One region of the Arthrobacter sp. fls2-241-R2A-172 genome, then DNA from elsewhere that is predicted to be linked to it. Evidence: predicted binding sites of a transcription regulator. Region 1 holds the regulator's gene; each other region holds the start of a gene.

What was found. Region 1 encodes HrcA, which represses chaperone genes, less so after heat shock. Its sites were predicted from a motif close to TTNGCACTCGNNNNNNNCGAGTGCNAA; they were not measured.
Region 2: the regulator HrcA is predicted to act here: its motif matches at 3,635-3,661, upstream of QRM57_RS10495 (FmdB family zinc ribbon protein).
Region 3: the regulator HrcA is predicted to act here: its motif matches at 2,236-2,262, upstream of QRM57_RS06925 (Hsp20/alpha crystallin family protein).

What each region holds. Positions count from the first base shown of each region.
Region 1 is NZ_JARVTB010000002.1:368,878-375,953, forward strand. Features, by position in the region: gene QRM57_RS04555 (PhoH family protein) at 1-748, opposite strand, end outside; gene QRM57_RS04560 (GerMN domain-containing protein) at 1,122-1,994, shown strand; gene QRM57_RS04565 (16S rRNA (uracil(1498)-N(3))-methyltransferase) at 2,009-2,782, opposite strand; gene dnaJ (molecular chaperone DnaJ) at 2,785-3,912, opposite strand; gene hrcA (heat-inducible transcriptional repressor HrcA) at 3,963-4,970, opposite strand; gene QRM57_RS04580 (DUF3097 domain-containing protein) at 5,201-6,052, shown strand; gene QRM57_RS04585 (DUF4870 domain-containing protein) at 6,174-6,587, shown strand; gene hemW (radical SAM family heme chaperone HemW) at 6,639-7,076, opposite strand, start outside.
Region 2 is NZ_JARVTB010000004.1:500,523-507,598, forward strand. Features, by position in the region: gene QRM57_RS10485 (DUF4011 domain-containing protein) at 1-2,414, shown strand, start outside; gene cpaB (Flp pilus assembly protein CpaB) at 2,438-3,232, opposite strand; gene QRM57_RS10495 (FmdB family zinc ribbon protein) at 3,302-3,574, opposite strand; gene QRM57_RS10500 (5-formyltetrahydrofolate cyclo-ligase) at 3,729-4,331, opposite strand; gene galU (UTP--glucose-1-phosphate uridylyltransferase GalU) at 4,463-5,368, shown strand; gene QRM57_RS10510 (GNAT family N-acetyltransferase) at 5,375-6,001, shown strand; gene QRM57_RS10515 (hypothetical protein) at 6,132-7,013, shown strand; gene QRM57_RS10520 (SDR family oxidoreductase) at 7,023-7,076, shown strand, end outside.
Region 3 is NZ_JARVTB010000003.1:295,418-302,493, reverse strand. Features, by position in the region: gene QRM57_RS06945 (flotillin family protein) at 1-477, shown strand, start outside; gene QRM57_RS06940 (NfeD C-terminal domain-containing protein) at 494-706, shown strand; gene QRM57_RS06935 (hypothetical protein) at 728-1,105, opposite strand; gene QRM57_RS06930 (J domain-containing protein) at 1,102-1,503, opposite strand; gene QRM57_RS06925 (Hsp20/alpha crystallin family protein) at 1,730-2,152, opposite strand; gene QRM57_RS06920 (MerR family transcriptional regulator) at 2,296-2,727, shown strand; gene QRM57_RS06915 (hypothetical protein) at 2,987-3,145, shown strand; gene QRM57_RS06910 (FG-GAP-like repeat-containing protein) at 3,256-4,974, opposite strand; gene QRM57_RS06905 (FG-GAP-like repeat-containing protein) at 5,223-7,025, opposite strand.

The DNA.
Region 1 (7,076 bases):
GGCCACGCATGTAGGCCAGGGGCGCTACCTCGATGGTCCCGGCGGCCATCAACCGCGGTATGGATTCAGGATCCATCATGTCGTGGAGGGCGTCGTACAGCGGACGAAGATAGGGATCGATCTTGTCGCTCAGCGTCCCGGGCAGGAACCCCAGGCGCTCCCCTGCTTCGACGGCGGGCCGCGTCAGGATGATCCTGCTGACTTCCTTCGTTTGCAGCGCCTGGACGGCTTTCGCCATGGCAAGGTAGGTCTTGCCCGTACCGGCGGGGCCGATCCCGAAGATGACCGTGTTGTCGTCGATGGCATCAACATAGTTCTTCTGGTTCAGCGTCTTGGGGCGGATGGTCTTGCCCCTGCTGGAAAGAATGTTGTGGGTCAACACGTCTGCAGGATTTTGCACTGATTGGGTGCGCAACAGTGAGACAAGTTGCTGCAGAACGTCAGGGGTCACCAGCGTGCCCTTTGACACCAGCCCACGGACTTCCTCAAGCAGACGCATCACCCGGGAAATATCGGTGGACGGACCTGTCATGGAGAGTTCGTTGCCGCGGACGTGGAAACTGACGCCTTCGAACTGATCCTCGATGTAGCGCAGGGCTTCATCGTGGCTTCCCAACGAGTGAACCATCTGGTCGGAGTTGTCGAACGTGACAATTTCCGTGCGCGTGCCCGGTAAGCTGTGCGGGAACTCAGTGGGCGGCAGGTTGCCGTTTCCGGTCCTGAGCCGTCCGTTCAAAGATTCACTCATAGTGTTGGCCGTATGGCCTGTTCTCCTCCGGTTCGATGGTGTCCTGGCAATAATCCTACGCCAGCCCGTCCCTCATGGACCTCACCTGAGCCGTCCGTCCAAGCCACAAAGGGATGGCCGACATTTTGTCTCAACTCTGCATCAAGCCGGTATCAATCATGTTTCAGTTGCTCCGGGCCCCCTCATTCCCGGCCGGCAGCCGTCGGCGGTGTGCCAAGCTGGCATAGCGGGTGGACAAAGCGCCCCGCAGCCACGCCGACCCGGCGAAGGGTTGCCAACGATGCACCGCAGGACAGGAATCCCCATCAGCAAGCCAGGAAAGACCGCGCAGGGCGCACACAAGCGGAAGAAGTCCGCTTTTGCCGTGCCCGCGATGGTCTCTGTGCTGCTGCTCACCGGCTGCATCGCCGACGGGGCAGGAAACCAGGTTTCACCGAGCTCCCCTTCGCTCTCCGTGCAGGAGGCCCCGGCAAGCAACGCCCCCTTGGAAACCACGCAGGCCTCTACGAAAATTCCCGTGTACTGGATCGGCCGCAGCAAGGATGAGGTCTACCTCTACCGGGAGTTCCGGGACATCGACGGTGACGACAACCCCGTAACCACCGCCCTGCGGATCATGATGGCGGAAAAGCCACTGGACCATGACTTCTTCACGCCGTGGCAGCAACCCAGCAGCCTGGCTACTTCCATATCGGGCAAGAACGTCATCACAGTGGACATCTCCCGTGATGCTTTCAATTCGAATCTCGATGCCGCCATGGCTCAGCGGGCCATTCAACAGTTGGTCTACACAGCCACTGCCGCGGCGTCGTCGTCGGGCCTTATCAATTCCGGCCAGCAGATCCAGGTGGTCATCCTGGTGGACGGCCACCCCGATTACATGGCTTTCGGGCAGGTGAAGCTGGGACAGCCGATGGCACGTGACGCCTCCCTTGTGGCACCGGTGTGGATCATCGATCCGCAGGAGGATGTCACGGTGCCGCCGGGCGCGGTAAAGTTCAACGGCCGCAGCACCGACAGCTCCAAAACCATCGCCTGGCAGATCCTCAGGGACAACGGCAAGGCCGAGAAGACGGGTCTGCTCAACGGACAGGCCAAGCCAACGGGCGAGCCGGGCCAGTACGGCGTCTTTACTTTCAGCGCGACGTTGAAGGCCGGCAAGTACGAGCTGCGGGTCTCACAGGTCGACGCCGCAGGCAAAGTCATCGAGTCCAGTACCGACACGCGACTGTTCAGCGTCGGCTAGGACCCGCCGGCGTCCTACCAGCGGCCCAGGACGTCACTGGCGAGAACGACGGCGGCTGGTCCCGCCGTCGACGACCGCAGGACATGGTGTCCCAACAGCGCCGTAACGGCTCCGGCGTCACTGAGCCGGGTGACTTCACGGGGTGAGATTCCGCCCTCCGGCCCAACGATCAGCAACACTTCCCGGGGTGATCCCGGATCTGAGCCATCCGGCACGCCCGACTCCTCCAGGACGGTCCGCAAGGGGTTCTTGGCATCTTCGTGCAGGATGATGGCCAGGTCCGCAGCAGCGACGACTTTCGCCAAGGCCGCGGTATCCACGATGGGGCGAACCTGCGGGATGTGTGACCTCCGTGCCTGTTTCGCTGCGGCGGCAACCACCGATTGCCACTTGGCATGTGCCTTGGCGGCCCGATCACCCTTCCATCGGACAATGGAGCGTTCGGACTGCCACGGAACCACCGCGTCAATGCCGAGTTCGGTGGCCGTTTCGACGGCAAGTTCGTCACGGTCCCCTTTGGCAAGCGCCTGGACGAGGACCAGGCGAACGGCCGGCCGCTCTTCGAAGACGACGTCCGAGGCCGTCACAGCCAAGGTGCCTGACCCGGTCTCGGAGACCGTACCCGTCAAACGTGTACCGGCGCCGTCTGCGATGTCTACCTGTTCGCCCACCGCCAAGCGTTTAACGGTGACCGCGTGGCGCGCCTCCGGGCCTTCCAGTACAAACACGGAACCAGGCCCCAGGTGGCTGAGGTTGCCTGCCTGGGTGAAGAAGACGGGGTTGCTCACCGCTACAGGTTACCGAGCTTGTCCCGCAGTTTGGCGAACATGCCGCCGCTGGCAACGAGCTTTCCCTCGGTGAACTGCTCTCCCCGCAGTTTGGCGAGCTGCTGGAGCAGCTCCTCCTGGGCGGCATCGAGCTTGGTAGGCGTTTCGACGTGCAAATGCACCTTGAGGTCGCCTCGGCCATAGCCGCGAAGGTGGGTGACGCCAAGCCCGCGAAGAGTGATGATTTCGCCTGACTGGGTTCCCGCCTTGACGTCGATGTCCTGTGCTCCGTCGAAGGTGTCCAACTGAAGTTCCGTACCCAGGGCAGCGGCTGTCATGGGCACGCTCAGGGTTGCGTGCAGGTCGTCGCCTTCACGCATGAACATGGAGTCGTTGTTGACGCGGATTTCGACGTAGAGATCGCCGGCCGGGCCGCCGGCGGGGCCCGCTTCGCCCTGGCCGGACAACTGGATCCGGGTACCGGTGGCCACACCGGCAGGAACCTTGATGGTGAGGGAACGACGACTGCGGATGCGACCCTGCCCGCTGCATTCGTTGCAGGGGTCCTTGATGACCGTGCCGAAGCCCTCGCAGGAGCCACAGGGGGCCGTGGTCATGACCTGGCCGAGGATGGACCGGACCGCCCGCTGGACCTGGCCGCTGCCACCACAGATGTCACACCGTTCAGGATGGGTACCAGGGCGGCAGCAACTGCCATCACAAGTGGGGCACACAACGGCCGTGTCGACTTCGAGCTTCTTGTTGACGCCGAATACCGCATCCTTGAGGTCGATGCGGACGCTGATGAGGGCGTCCTGGCCGCGCCGGACCCGGGAAGCCGGGCCGCCATGGCCGCCACCGCCGCCAAAGAAGGTGTCGAAAATGTCCTGGAAGGCGAAGCCCTGGCCGGAATAACCGCCGCCGAAGCCGTTTTCGGTTCCGTTTTCATTACCGGTGGCGTCGTAGACACGGCGCTTCTGCGGGTCCGACAACACCTCGTAGGCGTGGGTCACTGCCTTGAACTGCTCCGCGACATCTTCCCCGGGGTTGACGTCCGGGTGAAGTTTCCGCGCCAACTTGCGGTACGCCTTTTTGATCTCTTCCCCGGTGGCTTCCGGAGAGACTCCCAAAACGTCATAGTGGCTGCTCAAAGTCGGTATCTCTTCCTTGTTGTACTGCGGATGTTTCCTCGGGCCGGTGTTCAGCCGCCGAGAATGCGGGAAAGGTATCTGGCCACGGCCCGGACTGCGGCCATGGTGGTGGGATAGTCCATGCGGGTAGGGCCAAGGATCCCAACCTTGGCTCCGGAACCGTAGCCGGTGGCCACGACGGAAGCCTCGGCCAAACCGTCGTACGGGTTCTCCCGGCCAATGCTTACTGACACGCCCCGCGGATCATCGCCCATATCGGACAACAACCGCAGCATGACGACTTGTTCCTCAAGGGCTTCAAGCACCGGACCGATGCTCAAGGGGAAGTCCACATTGGAGCGGGCCAGGTTGGCGGTGCCCGCCATCAAGATGCGCTCTTCGCGGCTGTTGTCGCTCAGTGACTGCAGGCCGTGCGCAAGAGTCTGGGCCACGCCGCGAAGCTCGGGCGGGCAGAGGGCCACTACCGATGGAAGGACCTGTGGGAGAAGGTCCAGTTGCGTCCCGGCTATGCTTCCGAGGAACCGGGACCTCAGCAGCATCAATGCCTCGTTCGCAACATCTGATCCGGCATCGATGACCTTCTGGCCAACGCTGCCTGTGTCCGCAATGAGGACCACCAGGACCTGCTTTGGCGCAAGCAGCACGAACTCAACGTGACGGACGACCGCCCGGCTCGAGTGCGGGTACTGCACGACGGCGACCTGGTTGGTCAGCTGGGAAAGGAGCCTCACGGTCCGCTCCAGGATGTCGTCCACGTCATCCGGGCCCTCGAGGAGGGAGTGGATGGCACGGCGCTCCGCGGCCGAAAGTGGCTTTACCTGGGAGATACGGTCCACAAACAGGCGGTAGCCCTTGTCCGTGGGAATGCGTCCTGCGCTGGTGTGGGGCGCCGCGATGAGTCCTTCTTCTTCCAGGACAGCCATGTCATTGCGGATGGTGGCACTGGAAACACCGAGGTGGTGGCGCTCGACAAGGGCCTTGGATCCAACGGGTTCCCTGGAATGCACGTAGTCTTCAACGATGGCACGCAGCACTTCCAACTTGCGTGGCTCACTCATTGCTCCACCTCCTGACGACGTCCGTGGTCGTGGCGACCGGCGACTGCGGCACGCCCGCCGGGCCTCCGCACTTAGCACTCAACATGCCCAAGTGCTAACAAGTCTATTATGGGCCACCCCGTTGCTAGCATTGAAAACGCCCGTATTCAGCTTCCAGCGTGCAGGTTCGGCAGCTTCGCAACCCAAACGGCTCCCCCACCCATCAAGTACTCAAAGGTAGGAAATATCCCTTGGCTTTCGACAATTGGGGTCCACAGGATCTGACCGCTCCCGCCAAACGCCAGCTTCCTGAGGTAGCGGTCCAGCGGGGAATGGTCCTTGAAGACGTCCAGTCCGGCTGGGTGGGCGAAGTGACCAGGGTGGAGAAGACCGGCGGCATGCATGTCGTGTCCCTGGAGGACCGGCGTGGTAAGTCCAAATCGTTCCAGTTGGGATACGGCTTCCTGCTCGAAGGCCAGCCCATCCGCCTGATGCCTCCAGCAGTCCGGCAGTCGCCGTCGGCCGCCCAGCCGGGCCGTACCGCCTCAGGTTCCGTCAAGGTGCAAGGCCAGCGCGCACAGGTGGCCAAGGCCAGCCGCATCTGGGTGGAAGGAAAGCACGACGCCGAACTGGTCGAGAAGGTCTGGGGTGACGATCTCAGGGTCGAAGGGATCGTGGTTGAACCCTTGCATGGCGTGGACGACCTCGCGTCCGCCATTGCGGATTTCAACCCCGGCCCGGACCGCCGCCTCGGGATCCTGGTGGACCACCTGGTCCAGGGATCGAAAGAATCCCGCATCGCCGCCGAGGCCATGGCCTGTCCCGGAGCCGCTGGAAACGTCCTCATTGTGGGACATCCGTACGTGGATGTGTGGCAAGCCATCAGGCCCAAGGTGTTGGGCATTGAGAAGTGGCCCACAGTGCCGCGTGGCATGGATTGGAAGACCGGCATCCTCCGCGCCTTCGGCTGGCCGCACGAGACCGCCGAGGACATCGGGTTGGGCTGGCAAAGGCTGCTGGGCGCCGTACGGAGCTACGCCGACCTTGAAGCATCCCTGCTGGGCCGTGTTGAGGAAGTCATCGACTTCCTGACGGTCCCCTAAAGCATTCACCCTGAACCACTGCAACTGCAGCGCCAACGGGGAGTTGGTCCATAGAAGCGGGCGCGTGCCGGTATTCTGGGACAGCAACACCGCAGCATCTTTACAGCAAAGGGAAGACACCGTGGCAGAGAACGCTCCTGAAGAACCGGGCAGCGCCGCAGGGCGGCCCCAGTACCATGGCGCGCCAGCCAATGCACTGCCCTTGACGGCCGGCGAAGACCGGCAGTGGGCCACTTTGGCGCACTTTGGCGGCATTCTTGGCTGCTTGCCTTCCCTGTTGATCTACCTGATCTTCCGGGACCGGGGACCCTTCACTGCACAGGAATCCAAGGAAGCGCTGAACTTCACCCTTCCCCCGACCATCGCAGCGGTCCTCGCCAACATCCTCGTCCTGCTTCCAGTGGTCGGCAACATTTTCGCCGTGATCGCGACCGGCATTTGGGTAGCCCTGACGTGCTTCTCCGTTTCAGCCGGAATCCGCGTGAACCACGGCCAGCCGCACCGCTACAAACTGAATTTGCGCTGGATCAAGTAGCTGCCTGACCAGCAGGAGAGTCCCGGCAGTGCTGCCAAACGGCCGTGAGGCTCAGTCCGGGAGGATCCTGCGGACCACTGCGTCTGCCAGCAGGCGACCCTTCAGCGTGAGGACCAAGCGGCCCTTGAAGGCCTGGATTGGGTCAACCAGTCCATCTGCGATCAACCCGGCCATTGCGTGCCGCCCCACGCCGTCCAAGGCGTCGACAGCCAGGCCTGTACCCAGGCGGGCTTCGAGCATGATGCGCTCCACCTCGCGCGTGTCAGGGTCCAGCGTCTCCCTGCCTGCCGCCGGCGAGCTTCCCGATCCCAGTCGTGAAGCATAAGCCGTAGGATGCTTGACGTTCCACCAGCGCACACCCCCTACGTGGGAGTGCGCTCCTGGGCCCACGCCCCACCAGTCATCTCCACGCCAGTAAGCAAGGTTGTGGCGGCATGCCTGCTCCGGAGAGCGCGCCCAGTTGCTGACCTCGTACCAGGCCATCCCCGC
Region 2 (7,076 bases), on a different contig from region 1:
GCGTAGCCAAAGAATACGTGCGGCCCGGCGTCCACATCGCGGACCTCCACAGTTCGCTGGTACTCGTCCAGGAACAGCGAGCCTTGTGGGCCGGCTACGCGACGACGCAGCGTCACCCGGCTGTGCCGTCCGGCCTTGCCGACCTCGGTGCTCTTTACCGGGAATTGGACGGCGAACTGCACCGGCTCGGCGAAGCCCTCAAGCACACTGCTGCCGGAGGCTCCCTGCACCAGACGCCGTACCCGGAGCTCATGGAGCGGTTGGAATGCCTTGTAGCGGACACAGCCACCCTGGAGACCCTGCCCGAGCGGACGCTGTTGATTGAGGAGATGCGCGAGCACGGTCTTGGTGAGTTGCTCGCTGACCTTGCTGCCCGCGAAGTCCCGGCACCCTCGGTGGCCGCGGAGCTGGACCTTGCCTGGTGGCAGTCTGCGCTGGAAGCCATGATCAGCGGCGACGACTACCTTGCTATGTCCGATGGCGATTCGCTGCGCCGCCTCGAGGCCGAATACCGCCTCGCGGACCAGGCCCACATCGCCAGTGGCGCGGCCCGGCTTCGTTGGCAGCTGGCCCAGAAATGGCGTCAAGGCATCCTCGAACACCCGCGGCAGGCCGAGTTGCTTCGTGCCCTGTTGAAGGATGGGCGTGTGACGTTGCCGGCACTGAGCGCCCAGGCACCGGACCTTGTTCCGCTGCTGGTGCCGGTCTGGTCGGTCAGTCCTTACCTGCTGACCGGAGTACTTCCTGCAGAACAGAAGTTTGATGCTGTGGTGATCATCGACGCTGAGTCGACCTCCCTGCAGGCAGTTCTTCCCGCCATTGCCCGGGCACAGCAGGTAGTGGCCTTCGGAGATGCAAAGATCGCCAACGCCCGCACTTTCAGCGTTGCCGTGGAACCTCCGGTTGCCGGTGTAGCCAGCCACGAGGTTGTGGACAGCGCCTTCAAGGCGCTTGCCCGCGTGCTGCCCACATGGCAGTTGAATTGGGTTTACCGTGCCGTGGACGAGGACCTGATCCTCCAGCTGAGCAAGAACTACTACGACGGCGGACTGCGGCGCCTGCCCGACGGCAATTCCGTCACCGGCCTGGACCGTTCGATCCTGGTGGAATACATCCCCGATGGCACTGGCCTCCCGGGGGCTGACCACGAAGGTGTTGAGTCCGTCACCGCGGAAGTCAACCGTGTGGTGGACCTGGTGTTCGAACACGCCAGGCTTCGTCCCCGCACATCCTTGGCCGTAGTAACGGCCAGCCTCCGCCATGCGGCCAGGATCGGTGAGGCCATCAGGCTCCAACTGCCAAACCATCCCCTCCTGTCCACATTCTTCGGGGCCGGTCCAGAGTCCTTCAGGGTAGTGGACCTGGAGCGCGCCCAGGGCTTGGTGCGGGATCACGTCATCTTCTCCCTCGGCTACGGTCGCACACCTCACGGGCGTGCGCTCCACTCCTTCGGGCCTTTGTCCACCGAAGGCGGGCGTAACCGCTTTGCTTTGGCAATGACCCGCGCCCGGCGCTCCATGCACGTTCTGACGTGCTTCCGCCCCGAAGACCTTGACCAGGATCGACTGGCTCACGGTGCCGTCGACTTCTACGAATTGCTGGACCGCGAACTCTCTGGAAACAGCAACCTTGGAACACCTGCTTCCCGCGCCGTCGCCAGCGAACAAGCGCTCGGTGAAGATCCCTTGGTGGCTGATCTTGGGGAGCGGTTGCGTGCTCGTGGAGCACGCGTGTGGCATCTCTACGATGGAGTGCTGGACATCGCTGCCGCCGCGGATCCGGTGCACACCATTGGCCGGGAGGGTGCCGAGATTCCCACCCCGGTGGCCATCGAATCCGATGGCACCGAACGTTACAGGCGTATGAGCGTGCGCGAGCGAAGCCGTCTGCGGCCGCAACTGCTGGAGCGCATGGGGTGGCGGTACATGTCGTTGTGGACGATTGAAGTCTTCACGGACCCGTCGTCCTGCGCCGACCGCATCGGCTCCTACCTGGGACTGGAAAACCACATCCCGCAGCTCGCTTCCTCTCCCCAGCATGGCTTCCTGGACGTGGATGTTGAACAATTGAACCTTGACAAAGCACCGCCTTCCTTCGCGCCCAGCGCACGAAGGGCGGCCGGCAGGAGCGAGGCTGGCCCCAAGCCGGCCGATGCTGCAGCCGACAACGGAAAAGAAGCACCAATGACGGAACAAGTAACCGGCGGGGAAGACAGCGCTGCGGAGAGCTCGGAGGATGCCGGCCAGGCCGGCGCTGAGGGCTCGGAGGAGTCGAAGGCTGTTCCAGCCAAGCCGGCCCCGCAGGGCATTCTTCCAACCAAGGCTGCAGAGGACGACCCCCGCCGTTGGGGAGATGAGTCCGGGTATGACCACGAGGAGTGGCTCAAGGAGCAAAAGCCCCCGCACTGGGGCTGATGCCAGCCTGACGGAACGTCCTTTCACGGGCTGACCAGTACAAAGAAAAGCTTGCCCTGCGTTGATGCGCCGGCAAGCTTTTCTGCTTGCCGGGGGTCGGCAGCCACAACCACCAGGCCGTCGTTGTCACCCGTACCGAGCCACTCCCCGGCCTTCCCGCCTTGGGCAGAGGTCCACAGCACGGCAACAGGACCAGCCAGGACCTGGCTTTCGCGGGACTCATCGTAGGATCCGGCTGCGGTAAGGACCACGGACACCAACTGGCCGGGGGAGAGCAACTGGATGGATGAAGGGTCGGCCATCCGGAGTGGAACCGCTGCCGTGCCCGGGGGTGATCCGGTGAGCAAGCCAGGACCCAGCAGGCTGGACTCCGTGGGGATCTGGCCCTGGCCAAGGGGTGCAGCGAGCTGACGCCCTGCGAGGGCGCCGGGGTCCTCAAATGCGGTGGGGATTGCCAAACCCTGGGTTACAGGAACGGTGGTGAAGTCGGAAGCGGCCAGGTTGGTGCCGCTGGGGAGGTCCCGGACAGCCACCAGTACGTTGACGCGTTGCTCAGAAGCGGGCGTGAGCTGCTGGACTGCGATACCGGCAGCCACGCAGAGCAGGAGCGCGACGGTGAGGCGGCGGTTCCGTCCGATCAAGGTTCCGAACCTGCGCTTCAGGCCACGCCGGGTGTCAGGGTTGCGCGGACGGTTGCGGCTGAACCTGGAATCAAAGGGGGCGCGCAGCGGCGTACGCGAGGGGGGAGACCATTTACCAGCGGCCGCCGCTGATCGTTCGGCCCGGGCAAGGAGTGTGCTTCGTGACTGATGTGGCATGCAGCCACGCTAGCCAGCACGGCACCCACGGAAACAGTGCCGGGCTGGGCTATGTGGAAAAGGGAGCTCTTAGCTGGCTGCGGCTGCCGGGGCCGGAGTCGCGGCGGGAGCCGACGACGCAGGTGCGGGCGCTGCGGGAGCGGCCGAAACCGTGCTTCCTTTGGCGTCGCGGGAGTCAGTGCGGTAGAAACCCGAGCCCTTGAAAACAACGCCAACGCTGTTGAACTTCTTCCGAAGCGCTCCCTTGCATTCGGGGCACTCCGTCAAGGAGCTGTCAGAGAAGGACTGGACGATGTCAAAGGCATGGTCACAGTCTTTGCAGGCGTATGCGTAAGTGGGCACTGAATTCCTCCTTCAGGACAGGGTTCAGGTCCTGTGCCACGCATCCGGAGCGTCTCCGGGTTAGCAGTCGCAGGGCCTGAGTGCCAATTCTATCATCCGGTGCCATTGCAGCATTCGTGCCGGACTGAAGCTCATAACATCGAGACGGGGCCACCTATTCCGGGCCGTCGAGGCGAATGGATCCGGAGGGCGTGAGCACTTCCCGCACGGGGCGGTCGAAAGCTTCGGCGGGTATGGAACCGGAAGGCAACAGGTCGTCGTCGTACACTACAGCGATGGTGGGCGGCCGCTGGCCGGATGCGTCGAGTCCTTGGAGGAGCCGGTCATAGTAGCCGCCTCCTTGGCCGATCCTGTTTCCGTCCCGGTCAACGGCCGTGGCCGGCATGAAAATCCCTGCGGCGTCCGCGATGACCGAACTTTCCAGCCTTTCGCCCTCGGGTTCGTCAATGGGGGCGTAGGAGGACCGCACGAACACGGTCGACGGCGTCCAATACACCCAACTCAATTGCCTTTCCGGCTCGCAGACCGGGAGCAGGATACGGTGCCCGGCGTCGTGCAGCGCCTGAATCAGGGGCAGCGTGGGGGGTTCGAAAGCGACTCCAACGTAGACCGCAAAAGTGCCGGTGGCGGGGGCCCTTGTTGCTGCCCAGTCCGTGCCGTGCCGGGCTATAGACGCGCCGGCGGCTGCAATCTGCTCTGGCGCAAGGCTTCGCCTGTGAAGCCGGCGGCTGCTCCGGATCTCTTCCTTCGTTGCCATATGTATCCGTTCTTTGGGTCCGTACGTAACACCGGAAGGAGCAAGAGGGCTGCCCTTCCCTGAAACAAAAAACCCTCTTTCGGTGCGGCGGGGTTTAGCCGTTGATGTCTTCCTTCCGTTAGATTAGTCCGGTGACTCTCGATAACAATGCTGTCCGTAAGGCCGTCATCCCCGCAGCGGGCCTTGGCACCAGGTTCCTGCCTGCAACAAAGGCGATGCCCAAGGAAATGCTGCCCGTGGTTGATAAGCCAGCCATCCAGTACGTCGTCGAAGAAGCCGTTAAGGTGGGCCTGCACGACGTCCTCATGATCACGGGGCGCAGCAAGCGCGCCCTTGAAGATCACTTCGACCGTGTGCCGGCACTTGAGGCAACGCTTGCCGAAAAGGGTGACACTGCCAAGTTGGAGGCCATTCAGTCGGCCACCAACCTGGGCGACATCCACTACGTTCGCCAGGGCGACGCCAACGGGCTCGGCCATGCAGTCCTTCGTGCAAAGCAGCACGTCGGCCACGAACCGTTCGCCGTGCTCCTTGGTGATGACCTGATCGATCCTAAGGACGACCTGCTCAGCGAAATGATTGCTGTCCAGCAGAAGACCGGCGGATCCGTGGTGGCCCTCATCGAAGTTGAGCCCTCAAAGATCAGCGCCTACGGCTGCGCGGACGTGGAGGACGAAGGCGAGGACGGGTATGTGCGCATCAAGCAGCTCGTGGAGAAGCCTTCGCCGGAAGAAGCTCCATCAAACCTGGCCGTCATTGGTCGCTACGTCCTCCACCCGGCCGTGTTTGAGGTCCTGGAGAACACAGGGCCGGGCCGCGGAGGGGAAATCCAGCTGACGGATGCCCTCGAGGTGCTGGCTGCAGGCGAGGGTGAGGGCTATGGCGTATACGGCGTGGTCTTCCGCGGACGCCGCTTCGACACCGGCGACAAACTGAGCTACCTCAAGGCCTGCATCGAGCTCGCCTGCGAACGCGAGGACCTCGGCCCCGAATTGCGCGAGTGGCTGCCGACCTTCACTGCAGCACTTCCCAAGTAACAACGGATGTACGGCTCTGCGATCTGGCCGGTGACGCTGGAAAGCGGAGACCTGTTGCTGCGGCCCATCCGTTACCGCGATAAGCGGGAGTGGTCCGAAGTCCGTTCACGGAACAGCGAATGGCTGGCGCCATGGGAGGCGTCCAACCCGGCTCCGGGTGGGCGCCTCCCCAGCTATCGCCAGATGGTGGCCTCCCTGAACGACCAGGCCCGTCAGTCCACCGCACTGCCTTTTGTGATCGTTGAGCGGACCCCCGGCTTTCGTGAACCGAAGATTGTGGGGCAGTTAACGGTTTCCTCCATTGTGTGGGGTTCGGCGATGATGGCCACCCTGGGCTATTGGGTCGATAAGGACCGTGCCGGGCATGGCATCGCTCCCACAGCCGTAGCGATGGCCACCGACCATTGCTTCCGCGTGCTGGGCCTGCACCGCATGGAAATCAATATCCGCCCGGAAAACGCGCCAAGCCTCAGGGTTGTGGAGAAACTGGGTTTCCGCGATGAGGGCTACAAGGAACGGTACTTGCACATCAATGGCGAGTGGGCCGACCACCGTTCCTTTGCACTTACTTCCGATGAAGTTCCCGAAGGACTCCTGCGCAGGTGGCTCAGCGGACAAACGGGCAGGTCATAGGCCTTTTCGGCCCTAACTCCAGTCATTTGCGGACTCGCCCACGACACACCGGCCTCAATGCCGCCGCCCCCGGTCATTTGCTTCTACGGTTTTGAATGTGGACTTCCCTCTCAGCAGCTCAGTGATACTCGTGGTCGCTGTCGCGCTGTGGATGGTCTGGGTGGCGCCTTATGTTTTACGGAACAGGCGTTCACAAGTCCAAACAGTGGCTGTTCCAGCAGACGCAATCGACGACGAACCAGACGAACCGCAGGCAGGGGTGGTACTGACTTTGGCACCTCAGCAGGAGAAACCGATGGAGACCATGCACAGGACAGCACCGGCGTCGCCCCAGGGATCCTCAGCGGCCGAAACTGCCGCCCGGAAGTCGTCCTCTACACCCTTCACCATTCGGTACGCCCGCTTTACGTTGGCGTTGTCGGGCCTTGCCCTGCTTTTGACGGCGATCGTTTCAGGCATCCTTTGCCTCTTCGGTAAGGGATCGCTGTGGTTGCCGCTCGTCTCGCTGGTCGGTGCGGTAGTCGCCGTCGTGGTGTTGCGCAGGCTTGCCCTTCGGGACCTGCGCGAACGACGCGCGCGGCGTGCAGCGCAGGCCGCGCCGATCCCGACTCCCGCCCGTTACCTGCCAAAGGAAGAGCCGGCCGAGCCCAAGGCGACCACCGTCTTCGATGCCGAGGCCGCCAGCCGCGAAGCCAACCGGCCTACAGCTGATGAACTGCGTCAAGCCGCGCTGGCAGTTGCCGTGGCAGCCGGGGATCACTCGGCCAAGTCTGCCCAGGAATCCAAGGGCGCAAGCTGGAAACCTGTGGAGGTCCCGAAGCCCACGTATGTCGATGCCGCGAAAGTAGCCCGCCCGGCACCTGAGCCGCTGGATCTCCCGGAAGCCCCCAAGCCCGTGGGCAAGCCCATCTTGAAGCAGAACGCCGAGCAGGCCGAAGCGGTTGCGGTTTCCGTCAAGAGCCAGAGCGCCCTCAGCAACCTGGATGACGTCCTTCAGCGCCGTCGCGCCTAACAGCCCTCCATGACCAGTATCTGCGTTGCAGGGGGCACCGGCCAGGTTGGCCGGGAAGTTGTC
Region 3 (7,076 bases), on a different contig from region 1:
GCAAACGCCCGACGGGTCGAGCTCGAAGCCCAAGCCAACGCAGGGGCGGCGGCAGCGATGGCAGGCGCAACGCGCGTCACGGGTGAAGCCGAGGCAGCGGCGACGACGGCACGCGGCAATGCGGCCGCCTCCGCTGTGAAGGCCAAGGCGTTGGCTGAAGCTGAAGGCATCAAGGCACGCGGTGAAGCGCTCGAAACCAACCAGGATGCCGTCATCTCCCAGCAGATCGCGGAGAACATGCCCGCGATCGTGTCGGCAGCTGCTGAACCGTTCTCACGGATTGGGCAGCTGACGGTACTCAATGGTGGCGAGGGGCTGAACAGTATGGTGGGTGGAATCCTCTCCCAGGTGGGGAACTTCCTGCCGTCGCTTGCTTCGGCGCTGCGGGGCAAGGAAACGCCTGCTCCTTCTCCCCGGCCGGCTCCGGTGAAGGCACCACCCGCACCGTCTCCCTCCGCCAAGGCACCAGATGCCTAGAGCGGTAGATCGAAGTTTGACCGGAAAGATCGGCAGGGTCACAGGCACCGTCGCGCCTGGAACCATTGGCGAAGTCATGCTTCCCTTCCATGGTGGGACCAGCGCCTTCTTCGCCTACCCATTTGACAAGACGAGTGTCTTTACCGTGGGCGAGAAAGTTCTGGTGATCTACTTCGAACCGCCGCAATCGGTCTACGTGGACGAACTGCCGGACGTCCTGCAGGAATAGCCGCCCTCGCGCGGCACGCCCTTACAACTGTGGCCCGTAGATGAACTCCTTGGCATGGTTGACCGCCTTCTTGAACGCGTCGTTCCGGAGTGTCACCTGCTCTCGACTCGCTCCCCCGCTGGGTTCCAGGAACGTGGTGGGTCCAGGCCGCAGCATCCAAATATCGCCGGCTGGCGGTAGGTAGAAGACGCCGAAGGATCTGTGCTCGGGGTCGTCGGTCCAGATAGGAACGACCGCCACGGCCGCGCCCGTATCGGGGTTGATCCACTGGGCACGGGGCATGGGCTGCTCATGGACCTCGGGATCGAGGAACGGCGCGGTCCCCCTCCCCCAGCGTTTCTCGAACCGTTCGTAGAAGGCCGGGATGATGTGGCCGTCGTAGGGACGCCATGCGCTCATGAATGTCTCCTTGGAAGTCGGGTGCTTCGGGGCAGGGGCTCCCATCGGGCCGGGCCAAACGACAGCGGTCCCTGCCCCGAGGTGGGACCGGGCGTAGCTTCCGGCGATCGATGGACTCGGACCTTCACAGGCGTCCCACGATCACCGGATGGAGCACTGGAGCGCCGCTCACGGTCGTATGCCGCCCGCTTTCCTGGGTCCGACAAAACGACGTACGCCTGCATGATGGCGTGCAGTTCCTGAACGTCGCTCGCTGAGGGGGTGCCGCCGTCGTCGGCTGCTTGGCGCGTGTCCGGGTGGTGGGTGCGCAGCAGCGCCCGGTAGGCGCGTGCGATCTCGCGCGGGGTGGCATCGGGCGTCACGTGCAGGGTGGCGTAGTGGTCTGGCTGGGTGTTCACTGCTGGTTCCGGGTGGGATGCGGTGGATGGGAGATGGCCCCCGGCCGAAGCCGAGGGCCATCCGATCGGGAGGCGACGTCAGGGGCCGCGTTTTCCTCTGCGCGTCAAGCGCTGTGGCGTGGCGCGAAGCCTGCGCCCATTTTCCGATGCTGCGGCCGATCCGAAGCTCCCGTCCTGCGCTCCGCTGAGGGCCACCCCCGGGCGAGCCCTCAGCGGAGAGGGTGGATTACGCGTTAATTTCTTGTCGTTGCTCGTTGGACGTGATTTCGATGCGCCGGGGCTTGGCCTTCTCGGCGACGGGGATGCGGAGTGTCAGCACACCTGCGTCGTAGCTGGCCTTGACGCCGTCGGTGTCCAGGGTGTCGCCCAGGATCAGTTGGCGGCTGAAAACGCCTTGGGGGCGTTCGGCGGCGATCAGTTCGGTGTTCTCGCCCGCTGGCGACTTCCGTTCTGCCTTAACGGTCAGGACGTTGCGCTCGACGTCGAGGTCCACCGATTCAGGATTCACACCAGGCAGATCGAAAGCGACCACAAACTCTTCGCCTTCCTGCCAGGCGTCCATCGGCATGCCGGCGGGGCGTGCTGTTGTGCCAAAAACCTGTTGGGCGAGCCTGTCGAATTCGCGGAACGGGTCAGTGCGCATCAGCATTTTGTTCTCACTCCTTAGATCTTGATGCTGACTTTTCTGTTGGTCCAGCCTTCCAGATCTGTGTTGGCTGGTATAGATTTTTTATAGCACTGGTGAGAGAGTGGTGCAAGTAGGTTTTCGGAAGAATTTTGGAGAGGTTTCGGATGGGTGCTACGGACAGTTCATCTGGAGGGCACGACGGCGGATTGGGTGCCGCCGCGTCCGACGGCGGGTCGGGTTCTACCGGCGACCGGGACGCGCTCGGCGTCTACGCGATCTCCGTTGCAGCTGAGCTCGTGGGCACCGGCCAGCAAAACCTTCGGCTGTACGAACGTAAAGGGCTACTCACCCCCGAGAGGACCGACGGCGGCACCCGCCGCTACAGCGAACGGAACCTGGCGACCCTGCGCCGGATCGGGGTGTTGCTGGATGAGGGGCTGAACCTGGCCGGCGTGAAGCTGGTGTTGGAACTGGAGGCCGAGAACCAAGGGTTGACGGAGGACAACCGGGGGCTGGCCCAGGACAACGAAGGGCTGCGGGAGGACAACCGGGGGCTGCGGAGGGATTTGAAAAGAGCGCGAGGTAAAGCAGGCTGACTTCAAGACGGTTAGTCCCGCTCAATATGCGGGGCAGTCGGGTTTTGGAAGCTGAGAACAACTCCAGAGCTTCCGGGGGCGGGCTCACAGCAGCCTTCGCCTCATCCCCAGCATCCTCAATTCGCACAAGGGCACCCTCAATATGCACAGGGCCCAGGCGTACCGCCGTACACTAATCAGGTTCCGCGACCTAATACGAGTATCAGTCGACTACGTCACTGCCGATGGAAACACGGTTGACGGCACCAAAACTTTCGCCGTGGCACCCGAGTCAATCGACAGCATGAGTACGCTCTACAAGGGGGCCACAGCAACCGGCAATAAAGCCTTCGAGGTTCCTGGTGCGACTGCTGGACAAGGCGTCCTCGCGGTCCGTGCTGGAATGCTCGGCGACAAAGTATTCGTAGCGACCAAATAGACGAGGCAACGGCAAAACCCCCGACCGCAGGGACCGCACTTGGAGAATGGACTGCACGTCGACTCTCAGCAGTGAAGTTCACTTCAGCGGGGGTTTTGCCGTTTTTTACTTTAGAGAATTGCGGTCATGCCGTTCCAGCCCTGGCCAATGACACTTCCAATGGGCCATTTGGCACCGCCGCTGCCGGAGAAGAGCCACAATGCGCCGAACGAATCGCGAGCCATGATGTCCGCCTTTCGATCGCCGCTGAAGTCACCCGTTGCGAAGAGCGCTGTCATGCCATTCCATCCCTGGCCGTACTGCACTTGTGGCAACCAGCCGCCGGCACCGTTTCCTGGGTAGAGCCAGAGCCGCCCACCGGAATCCCGTGCCATAACGTCGGAGGCACCGTCGGTATTAAAATCGCCCACGCCCACGATGTCCGTCATGGAAGACCAGCCAGAACCGATCTGGACCCTGGTCAGCCAGCCGCCCTTGCCATTTCCTGGGTACAACCACAAGACGCCGCTACCGTCCCGTGCCGCAACGTCCAGGTTGCCGTCGCCGTTGAAATCTCCTGCAGAGGTGATTGCGGTCATGCCGCTCCAACCCACGCCGATCTGCACACGTGGCAACCAACCTGCAGAGCCGTTCCCGCCATAGAGCCACAGCACGCCGGACGAGTCGCGGGCAAGCACATCTGAATAGCCGTCACCGTTGAAATCGCCAGGAGTAACCATGGACGTCATAACGTTCCACCCTTGGCCAACTTGGCGCCTGTCGAGCCAACCGCCAGCACCATCCCCCGGGTAGAGCCACAGGACGCCGGAGCCGTCACGCGCCAAAACGTCTGCATTCCGATCGTTGTTGAAATCGTTCTTCACGGGTCTGGGATCAGCGGACTGAACAACCGTCACCGAAGCACTTCCCTGATTCGCCACGTAGGTTGCGCCCGTGTACTCGTGAACCGCAACAGCTACAGGTCGAACTCCGGTTCGAACTACTGACGAGGTGTTGGATGAGTCGATGACGGAGACACCCCCACGGCTCAAGGGGGCATATGTCCTGTGGCGCGTGGAATCGACGGCCAATGCGGTGGGCTCGCTCGGGATGCTAATCTGGGCGATCTTCTGCCTCAGTGCCGGATCGACCAACACAATCGACGAACTGCCACCAGCATTCAGGGACTCGACGTAAACAATACCGGTCCAAGAATCCACAGCAACCTTCCCGAAGGTCTCATCCTGCCGGTACAGAAAGCTTGCATAGGCCGAGTCTTCAACTATTCCCAGATCGCTTTGTGGATGGCCAAGATAACTTCCCGCGAGAGTTTGGAAAACCTCGTTGGTCCGGGTGTTGACGGCATGATCAATCGCATCGCCCCCGCCCAACACATAAACGTTCTTGAAGTTCGTCTGTCCGTCAATGACCGTGAGAACGCCACCGTTGGTTGGGACGAACACCCTGTTTCGCGATGAGTCGACGACCACTCCGCCAGGAACGGACCCGTAGTAGGGGATGTCCACCGCCGAATGGCCCGTCCACGGATCAATAACAGTGATTCCATTGCCGTAGGCTACGTACACCTTTCGAGTGTCCTTATTGACGGCAATCTTGCGGGGGTTGGGCCCTGATTTTACGCGGCCCGCAATTGAGGCACCGTTCATAATCACTACCGACCCGTTGGCGCCAGCTTGGCCGTCAACACTGACGTAGGCTGTGCTGCTGCCGAAAGTGGCAACCCCCTGCGCCGGGCCGCCCACGTCTACCGTCGTGACTTTTCTTGTTTTTGCCTCGATCACTGACACCCCGCTGTCAGTAGCGACATAAACGTCTCCGTTGTCGGCCACCGCTAGGTCGTGAGGGGACTTCCCAACCGGTATGTCGAACGAGGTCGAGTCAGCTTCAGCGGGCGCGCCAGCCAACAGCGAAAGGCCCAGTGAGGCAATGACAGCGAGCGCAAACGTGGTGCGCTTAGCTCGGAACTTTCCGGCACCAGGAACGGCGGATTTAAACGCGACAGAACCCAAGGAGACCCCCAGAGAAGTGAGACGCGACTGTCGCGCCGATGAGCGGAGTCTACAGCGTGTGACCTGAACTACAGAATTGCCGTCATTCCGTTCCATCCCGTACCCACGCGGGAAGGCGAAGGCCACGCCAGTCCCCCGCTGCCCGCGTACAGCCACAGCTCGCCCGCGGCGTTCCGGGCCAGGATGTCACCACGTCCATCACCGTCGAAGTCACCCGGACCAGCCAGCGAGTTCATGACGTTCCAGCCCTGGCCGATTGCCCGCTGCGGCAGCCAGCCACCTGAGCCGTTGCCTGGGTAAAGCCAGAGCACGCCGGAAGAGTCACGGGCAGCAATATCGGGCGTGCCGTCGCTATTGAAGTCGCCGACGCCGGTTATCTCAGACATACCGTTCCACCCGGTGCCCACCTGGATGGCAGACAGCCAACCGCCAGAGCCGTTGCCCCGGTACACCCACAAAACGCCTGAGGCGGTACGGGCAGCGATATCCACGAAGGTGTCGCCGTTGAAGTCACCGACGGATTCGATCGCGGTCATTCCAGCCCAGCCTGTGCCCACCTGCACCCGGGGCAGCCAGCCACTCGATCCGTTGCCCGGGTAGAGCCACAGCAGCCCTCCGCCGTCACGGGCAAGGACGTCGGCGTTGCCGTCGCCATTGAAGTCGCCGGGAGCAACCAGAGCTGTCATCACGTTCCAGCCCTGCCCTACGTGCACCCGAGTCAGCCACCCGCCTGATCCGTCGCCGGGATAGAGCCACAAGACGCCGGAAGCTTCGCGAGCCAAGACGTCAGTGAACCCATCGCCGTTGAAATCATTCTTGACGGGCCGCTCCACGGTCCCATCGATGATCCGCACAGAGGCGGTGCCGTAGCTCACGATGTAAGCCCTGTTAGTGGAGGTGTTGACGGCAGCGGAGACCGGTTCACTGCCTGTGAAAACGGCGTAGCTGCTGTTGCTCTGGCCATCGATGATGACTGTGCCACCACCGCCTGTGGGAACGTAAACCTTATTGCTCGCGGGGTTCACTTCGATCTCACTCACACGCGTGGCGGTGCCAATGGTGGTGACCTCCGTAAAGGACGCGCCATCGATAATTTTGATGAAACCGTCCACGGAATCGCTGTCGGCCGCTACGTAGACCTTATTGGACGCCGTGTTGACGGCCAGAATCCCCACCACCCTGGAGGAGTCGATTGTGCCCGTGGTCTTGTCACTCACACCATCCACCACGTTGATGCTGGCGCCGTATCTGCCTAGCGTTGTGTAGTAGATCTTGTTGGTTACCGGATTGACGGCGATGGCCAGGATGCCACCAGCGCCGATAAGGACTTCACCAACGACAGTGCCGCCGGCGTTCAGTACCCGTATGGATCCGCCGGATTTAACGTAGACCTTGTCGGTCACAGGATTTACCACAATGTCCTGGGCACCGCTGAAGAGCGCCACAGAAGTAGTCGTGTTCGTAGCCCCATCAATGATCGTGACACCCGTTTTCACAGCCACGTAGATCTTGTTGTTTGTCTCGTTCACCGCCACGACGCCTGGCTCTGCCCCCACGGGAACCCATGTCACGGCACCGGAAACCCCATTTACAACGGCAACCGACCCGCCGATCTCGCTGACGTAGATCTTGTTCGTCGCCGAGTTCACGGCAACGTCCACGGGCATGTCTCCCGAGTACAGGAGGCCCCCCTCGGACGTTCCGTTGATGACCGAAACACCCTCGAACGAGGCGACGTACGCCTTGTTCGTCACAGGGTTCACGGCGATGGCACCAGGTTTGTCGCCTACGGGAACGATGTCCGTGACCGCATCAGCTACGGCCGGCGGAAGAGGCGAACCAAAGGTTCCCACCAACAGCGCCAGCCCCAATCCGACGGCGACACTACCAGCCGCTGTCCGGCGCCGCCGTCGTACGCCAAC